DNA from 2 places in the Pragia fontium genome. Region 1 is predicted to be linked to the other one. Evidence: predicted binding sites of a transcription regulator. Region 1 holds the regulator's gene; the other holds the start of a gene.
The links. Region 1 encodes PhoB, which activates phosphate uptake and scavenging genes when phosphate is short. Its sites were predicted from a motif close to CTGTCATAAAACTGNCNNAT; they were not measured.
Positions count from the first base shown of each region.

Region 2: the regulator PhoB is predicted to act here: its motif matches at 2,277-2,296, upstream of pstS (phosphate ABC transporter substrate-binding protein PstS).

Region 1 is NZ_LR134531.1:1,886,686-1,891,120, forward strand. It holds gene EL341_RS08155 (AAA family ATPase) at 1-155, opposite strand, end outside; gene sbcD (exonuclease subunit SbcD) at 152-1,405, opposite strand; gene phoB (phosphate regulon transcriptional regulator PhoB) at 1,600-2,289, shown strand; gene phoR (phosphate regulon sensor histidine kinase PhoR) at 2,313-3,599, shown strand; gene EL341_RS08175 (type 1 glutamine amidotransferase family protein) at 3,736-4,311, shown strand; gene EL341_RS08180 (alpha/beta hydrolase family protein) at 4,318-4,435, opposite strand, start outside.
Region 2 is NZ_LR134531.1:3,960,844-3,965,278, forward strand. It holds gene EL341_RS17165 (nicotinate phosphoribosyltransferase) at 1-913, opposite strand, end outside; gene EL341_RS17170 (hypothetical protein) at 1,220-2,050, opposite strand; gene pstS (phosphate ABC transporter substrate-binding protein PstS) at 2,369-3,409, shown strand; gene pstC (phosphate ABC transporter permease PstC) at 3,469-4,425, shown strand; gene pstA (phosphate ABC transporter permease PstA) at 4,427-4,435, shown strand, end outside.

The DNA.
Region 1 (4,435 bases):
AGACAAATGGCATCCAACAGGGTGGTTTTCCCTGCACCGGTGGCGCCGGTAATAGCAAACAGGGCATTGTCGCAGAACGGCGCTTGGGTAAAGTCGATTTTCCATTCATCTTTCAGCGAGTTAATGTTTTTTAGGCGCAGGCTGAGAATTCTCATAATGTATCATCCTTTGCCGTTGATTGATTTTCCTCGGCCATCTCATTTACCACCGTGCGGAAGAGCTGCTGTATTCGGCATTCTCGCTGTTGGTCGCTATCATTTTCGTCTTTATCCAAAGCCAAACGGCGTTCAAAAACGTCGTTTACCGTTAATTCTGACAGGGTTTCTTTTTCTTGACGTTGAATAGCCTGTTGAGTCAGCGCTTTACTGCGGCGTAGCAATACCACATCAACGGGTAACGTTTCGGCTAACTGCTGAATTTGTCGCTGTAAATCGTTCAGATAGAGGCGAGAGTTAACTTCAATATCCAACCAAACCGTTTTTTCTCCCTGATAATCATGAAAAGCGTTCAGGGCACTTTTGATTTCATCAATATCGCCTTTAATTAAGCGCATAGGTTGAAATTCCGGAATGGGCAGCAGGGTTATCTGCGGTTGAAGCCCCTGATTAAAATCTACCAGTACCACACTTTTTTCCTGATTGGCTTCATCAAAGCTCAGGGGGATGGGGGAGCCGGAATAACGGATATAGTCTGATTTAGCGACGATTTGCGGCCGATGAATGTGACCAAGGGCAATGTAGTCTGCCGGCGGAAATAGTTGAGCCGGAAAGGCGTCCAGCGTTCCAATATAGATCTCACGTACCGAGTCAGTGGTTGAGGCGCCAACGGTGGTGAGATGTCCGGTAACAATAATTGGCAAAGGTGTAGGATATTGGTGTTGTTTATCCTGTGCCAATTGATAAATTTGTCGGTAATGTTCAGCAATCGCCTCTAACAGCGACTGCTGTTTCTCCTGAGCGGACTGGCCAGCCTGACTGATAACAATATCCCGAGGGCGAACAAAAGGAATGGCACATACCAGTGCAGCGGGTTTTCCCTGAGCATCATGTAGCTCAATCACCTGTTGTTCAGGCTGCGGCGTAACGCCAGCGATAACTTGGGTATTGAGGTAGGTTAACAGCTGTCGGGATTCATTAAGCATGGCGACAGAGTCATGGTTTCCGCCCAGAACCACTAATTGACAGTGGGTTTGCTGCAACTCAACGATAAATTGATTGTACAGTTCACGGGCATAGCTGGGTGGCGAGGTGGTATCGAAGATATCCCCGGCAACGATAATGGCATCAACCTGATGTTGTTTAACCTGTTCTGTTAACCAGCGCAAAAATGCCGCGTGTTCTGGAGCCCGGCTTTTGGTAAAAAAATATTGGCCAAGATGCCAGTCAGACGTGTGAATAATGCGCATGAATCCTCTCTAGCAACGGTTATCAGCAAAGATTATACGCAGCGGGAAGCTTAAGAACCACTTAACATCGAGATTGATTAAGATTAAAAGATGGTTAACGTCATAAAAATGTCATATATCTGTAGCATAATGCAAATGCACTATAATTATTCAACTTGCATTGTGTTGATAAAACAACAAAGAGCAGAGCCCGCATGATAAAACGCATACTGGTGGTTGAGGATGAAGCACCAATTCGGGAAATGATTTCTCTGGTTCTTGAACAGCATGGCTACCAATCTATTGAGGCAGCCGATATTTCTATTGCTCAAACGTTATTGACTGAACCATTTCCCGATCTGGTGTTATTGGATTGGATGTTGCCCGGTGGTTCAGGTATTCAACTGATTAAGTCTATGAAGCGGGAGGCCTTGACCCGCGATATCCCCATTGTGATGTTGACTGCCCGCGGCGAAGAAGAAGACCGAGTGCTGGGGCTGGAATCTGGCGCCGATGACTATGTTACCAAACCGTTTTCGCCAAAAGAATTATTGGCGCGTATTAAAGCGGTTATGCGCCGTAGTTCTCCGATGCCGGAACATGAATCTATTTCCTTTAACGGATTAATCCTTGACCCCTCATCGCACCGAGTGATGGCAAACGATGTGCCGCTGGAGATGGGGCCTACCGAGTATAAGTTATTACACTTCTTTATGAGCCATCCTGAGCGGGTATATAGCCGTGAGCAGTTGTTAAACCAAGTATGGGGAACCAACGTTTATGTTGAGGATCGTACGGTTGATGTATTTATGCGTCGTTTACGTAAAACGTTAGAGTCCAGCGGCTATGATAAAATGCTGCAAACCGTACGCGGTTCGGGCTACCGTTTTTCAACGCGCTTTTAACCTATCAAATTAGGGACGCCTTTGTGCTAGAACGTTTGTCGTGGAAGAAAATTGTTGTTGAATTATTGCTGTTTTGTCTTCCGGCGCTGTTACTTAGCCTGTTTATCGGTCATTTGACGCTGCTGTTATTGATCTCGGTATCTTGTGCGCTGCTGTGGCATTTTTATAACTTGCTCAAACTCTCTCGTTGGCTATGGCTGGATCGCAGCATTATGCCACCGCCGGGTAGAGGTAGCTGGGAGCCGTTATTTTATGGCTTATATCAGATGCAACATCGCAATCGACAGCGGCGTCGCGAATTGACCTCATTGATTAAGCGTTTTCGCAGTGGGGCCGAATCTTTACCGGATGCGGTCGTGCTGAGCACTGAGAGCGGGCATATCTTTTGGTGTAATCGGCTGGCACAGCAAATGTTGGGATTTCGCTGGCCGGAAGATAATGGTCAACATATTCTTAATTTAATTCGCTATCCGCAGTTTGCTGATTTTATTAATCATAAAGTTTTTGATGAGCCATTAACGCTGGGGTTTAACAATGGTAGTTATATTGAATTTCGAGTCATGTCCTATGATGAAGGCAATTTACTGATTTCTGCGCGAGATGTGTCGCAAGTACGCCAGTTGGAAGAGGTGCGACGTAAGTTTTTCACCAACGTTAGCCATGAACTGAAAACGCCATTAACTGTGCTGCAGGGGTATCTGGAGATGCTTGATGATGAAACCCGAGCGGATATACGCCAGAAAGCTTTAGCCAGTATGAAAGGGCAGACTGAACGAATGAGCAGTTTGGTCAATCAGCTCTTGACCCTATCACGTATTGAAGCCGCTCCTCGTTATCAGTTCAATGAAACAATCAACGTTCCGGTATTGCTGGATACCTTATTCCGTGAAGCTGAGATATTAAGCAATCAACGCCAGCAAATTCATTTTGATATTGAGCCACAGCTACAGGTTGCCGGTAATCAAGAACAGCTTTATAGCGCGATGTCTAATCTGGTGTATAACGCCATTAATCATACTCCCGAGGGAACAGAAATCCGCGTGAGTTGGTCATTAACGCCTCGCGGTGCAAAATTTAGCGTTAGAGATAATGGTTCCGGTATTAGTCGGGAGCATATTGCTCATCTGACGGAGCGTTTCTATCGGGTCGATCCATCACGTTCCAGCCAAACCGGCGGTAGCGGTTTGGGATTGGCGATTGTTAAACACGCTTTAAATCATCATGACTCACAGCTAAATATTGAAAGCCAGCCGGGTCAGGGCAGTGAGTTTAGTTTTGTTCTGCCATTGGGGCGAGTGATAGAAAAGTAAGAGGGTATACGTGTTTTTAAGGTGTAAACCTTTTGGTCAAGGTTGACTACTGACAGAAACTGACAGTCATGTTGATTATTCTATGTATTGCCGCAGGAATGAGAATTCCGCAAACCAATACCATCAAGGACACTCAATGAAACGCATTATTACTATTCTTACTGAGAATTTTTCTGATTGGGAAATTGCCTTAACCAATTCCGTCGGCCGTGGTTATTACGGTTTTGAGACGCGTTTTGCTACGCCTGGCGGTGTGCCGGTGACCTCTTCCAGCGGGATGCTGGTTACTCCACATTTAGCGATTGAAGACATTGCCCTCGATAGTTTTGATTTGCTAATTGTCTGTGGCGGGACTATTTGGCAAACCAATAAGGCGCCAGATATCAGCGAACTGCTTCTTGCCGCCCATAAGAAAAATATTGTGGTTGCCGGCATTTGCGATGGTACCCGAGTATTGGCACAAGCAGGATTGCTTGATCATCTTCGTCATACCTCCAATTCAGCAGAAAACTTATCTCAACTCAATTATGCCGGGGCGGCCTATTACCAAAATGTCCCTTATGCCGTTGCCGATCGTTATGTTGTCACGGCACCCGGTACCGCTCCAGTCAGCTTTATGGTGGAAGTTTTTGGCGCGTTGGGCATTGAGAGGGATGAAAATTTTAATTATTACCTGTCGATGTATGCTGCCGAACATAATAAAACAGCGTAGATAGCGTTAATTTTTTGTCGCTTGGCTAAGGGTTTTCGTCAAAAAACTCGCAATTTCCATGTTGATTTGTTGATGAATTGCCAGGCGATTTACATCTGGATTATCCAGGCATAAGGCGGATATC
Region 2 (4,435 bases), 2.0 Mb from region 1:
CAATCGCTTCCGGCACGATTTCTACCGGTTCACCGGAGTCGGGGCGTATTACCAGCGTTCCGCCATTGTTTTCGACCTGCGATTTCAGTTCACCGCCCCAAATATTATCGATAGCATTCCAGATGTCATAAGAATCGCTAACCACGGCAACGGTTTTACCTTTTCCGCCAAAGCGTCTTAGCATATTGGCGTAGGCTGCGGCCTCACCTTCACGCCCCCAACTGGTAATTGTACTGTGCTCGGCTGCGGGAATAGAGAACCCGGCCATTTCTTTATGATAATAACGGCGGGCCGCCATAACGCCTGACAGGCTATCGGTACCCATAAAGTTAACCAAATGAGCCAAACTACCAATGGCTACGCTCTCTTCTGAACTGGCGCCGCGCGCACCGAAGTCATGCAGCTTAAACGGTAGGCTGTTCAGGTTATCTGCGGTTTCCGACAGATAGGCGTCCAGAATGGTATGGCAGGCTTTTGAAACCGTGGCAACGGTGGTCGGATACCAGATTGCGCGCAGTAACGCAGTTTCAATATAGCTGGTTAACCAGGCACATTGAGGGTCGGTATTCACTACCTGAACCAAAACATTACCGGTTGGTACCAATGTTCCTTCAGGCACCGCTTCAATCTCCAGCGGTAAATAACCGTTATGCTGTTTCAGAATATGCATCCAGCCTTCATAGTTAAAAGGCAAACCGTGCATCGCTAACACTTCTTCAGCTTCGTTAATATCCGTCAGGGTGATGGGTTTGGTCAGATACTGTTTAATGAAAATTTGTAAACCGAAAAACAGGGTTTTCGGATAAGAACCGCCGCGGGATTCAATGTAGCTGGATACATATTCTGTTCCCTGTGGATACTGAAGGAAATGTGAAGTTTTATAAGAGTCGGTGTTCAGTATTAGGTTATGCATGATGGAAATCCTCCAATCAATTGATGTTCTATGCGGGTCTGTCCTGCATAGTTATTAGGGTAGTTCATACCGTTGAAATATATAGTGGCATATAGACACTATAGTGGTCAATAATAATTAGTGTCATGAAGCCACTATATTGTTATTTTTTGTTTAACTTATTAAATTATATAAATAAATTATTTTAATTAGGCTTGTTTTTTACTTTGGGTAATCAAGAAGATTATTGGCAGTAACAGAAAATACAGAGTTTGCCGGTGGATAAACTATCTGGATATATCCACTCGGCATGATGCGGCGGGTTGATTAGGAAAGAGGAATTTCCAGAATCAAAATATACTTCTTCAATTTACTACGGCTGGAAAAACTACGCAGAAATTGGTCGCGCTGATGTTTATCCGCCAGATTGCGACGATACACTTTTCTGGCTTTTCCAGTAGTCTGGTAAAGCCAGATCTCACCTTTATCATTCACATAAATTAGCCCGACGTGATAATGCTGTATGCCCGGTGCTTTGCCAGAGTCACGGTTAAAGCTGACAAGATAGAGGTTATCCGGTTTTAGTCTGGAGGGTAATTCATCCCATGTTTGCTGAGAATGCAGATCGAAACCACGGGGTGAAAACCCGTTGACCTGTGGGTCGTTTTTATCGCGACGTTCGCTGTTGGGGAGAATAAAAGTAGCGGGGGAATCTTGTGCAATATTTAAGATAAGATCCCAGCCAAAGTCCCAGTCTTCACTATAGGGGGAGTTTTTAGTGCTATTCAGTAAACGATCTACCTTGGCGGCGGATACGGTTATATTTTTATCTAACAGAAAGCGTGAGGCTTCAAGAACAAAACCGCTACAGTTCAAACCTGGGGTGGCTAAATAGGTATTAGGCTTAGCAAAAAGCGCATATTTTCCGGTTTCAGTAATTACCCCATCAATCCGATAAGAAATTCCCAATAAACCGTTTAATTTTTTTTCAGGCGTATCTTGCGACTCGATGGGATACTGCATTCCCGCAGGTAATGGGATACTTGATTCGGCGAAAGGACTTGCGGTGATGGTATGGGTAACCAATAGCCCACAGCATAAGCACAAAAACAGCATCCATTTTCTATATTTATTCCTGCTACTGCGGATTAAACTCATTTTTTCCTCAAAATTTTATTGCCGAGTAGTGCTACTGCTGCACCCATTCCATTTGTGCGCCTCAACTTAACATTATCAACTATAGTTGTAGTGAGGAACATACCCATATCATTCAATTGTCAGTGAATATGTTTTGTTTAATCGCAGATAAGACCCGAAGGCATTTTTTTCGTTTATTTCAGTAAATCTCTCATCGTCATAAAACTGTAATAAAGCTGACATTATACTGTCATTAAACGGTCTTATATTTTCGCTTGTACTCATCACCAGTCTGATTATTAACCGAACAGATCCAAACAAATTCCTTCAGGAGGAATGATGAAATTGATACGTACAACAATTGCTTATGGTATTGCCGTCACCGTTTCTATCAGTGCTCTGTCAGCCCTAGCGGCGGAAAATATTACCGGTGCAGGTGCAACGTTCCCCGCCCCGGTTTATGCCAAGTGGGCCGATAGCTACCAAAAAGAAACCGGCAACAACATCAACTACCAGGGAATTGGGTCGTCCGGTGGGGTTAAACAGATTAATGCCAATACCGTCGATTTCGGTGCATCAGATGCGCCTCTGGATGATAAACGTCTGGCTGAAGATAATCTGTTCCAGTTTCCAACCGTCATTGGCGGCGTAGTGTTGGCGGTTAACCTTGAAGGGATTAAATCCGGCCAGCTAACGTTAGATGGTAAAACTCTGGGCGATATCTATCTGGGCACCATTAAGAAGTGGAATGACCCAGCGATTGCTAAGCTTAACCCTGGGGTTAAATTACCAGACCAAAACATTGCTGTGGTTCGCCGTGCTGATGGTTCCGGTACTTCGTTTGTATTTACCAGCTATTTGGCCAAAGTTAATGCTGAATGGAAAGAGAAAGTTGGCGTAGGTTCCACGGTTAAATGGCCAGTAGGTTTAGGTGGTAAAGGCAACGACGGTATTGCTGCCTTTGTTCAACGTTTACCGGGTTCCATTGGCTATGTTGAGTATGCTTACGCTAAACAGAACAACTTGGCTTATACCAAACTGATTTCTGCCGACGGGGAAGCGCTCAGCCCAACTCAAGGCTCATTTAGCGCAGCCGCAGCCGGTGTTGACTGGTCTAAATCATTTGCCCAAGACCTGACCTTCCAGAAAGGGAAAGGTGCATGGCCGATTACATCAACCACTTTTATACTGGTACATAAAGATCAGAAAGATGCGAAACGCGGCGCAGAAGTGCTGAAGTTCTTCGATTGGGGTTATGCCAAGGGCGGCGCACTGGCCAAAGAGCTGGATTATGCCGTACTGCCTGACTCTGTGGTTGAACAAGTCCGTGCCGCATGGAAAACCCAAGTGAAAGATAGCAGCGGTAAAGCGCTTCGTTAATTATCTTCTTGCCCTCTCTCGTTGATGGAGAGAGGGCTAAAGTTTTAAAGAGAGACTCAATGGCGGAATATAAGCCGGTAATGAAAGCTCCAGGAAAACAGGGTGATATTATCTTCGGCGCGCTGGTTAGACTGGCTGCGCTGATTACCCTTTTATTATTGGGCGGCATTATTGTTTCACTGATAATTGCTTCATGGCCCAGCATTCAAAAATTTGGTATCGGTTTCCTCTGGAATAAAGAGTGGGATGCACCCGCCGGAGAGTTTGGTGCGCTGGTCCCTATTTACGGCACCATTGTCACTTCTATTATTGCCTTATTGATTGCTGTTCCGGTTAGCTTTGGTATTGCTCTATTTCTCACCGAGCTGGCACCAGCATGGTTAAAAAGACCCTTAGGGATAGCCATTGAACTGTTAGCGGCAATTCCCAGCATTGTATATGGTATGTGGGGGTTGTTTATTTTCGCTCCGCTATTTGCTGAGTATTTTCAGCAGCCGGTGGGGAACGTAGTCGCGAATATTCCCATTATTGGCACGCTGTTTTCCGGTCCGGCGTTTGGTATCGGTATTTTGGCTGCCGGTGTTATTTTAGCCATTATGATCATTCCCTATATCGCCGCAGTTATGCGCGATGTGTTTGAACAAACGCCGGTGTTATTAAAAGAGTCGGCCTACGGTATCGGCTGTACTACTTGGGAAGTGATTCGGCGGATTGTGTTGCCGTATACCAAAAATGGGGTGATTGGCGGTATCATGCTTGGTCTGGGTCGTGCACTGGGTGAAACCATGGCGGTAACCTTTATTATTGGTAATACCTACCAGCTCGACAGCTTCTCGCTGTTTATGCCGGGTAACAGCATTACTTCTGCGCTGGCTAATGAGTTTGCTGAAGCCGAATCCGGTCTGCATACCGCCGCGCTAATGGAGCTAGGGCTGATACTGTTTGTGATCACCTTTATCGTTCTTTCCTTGTCCAAGTTGATGATTTTAAAACTGAACCGCAATGAGGGGCGCTAAGATGAGCATA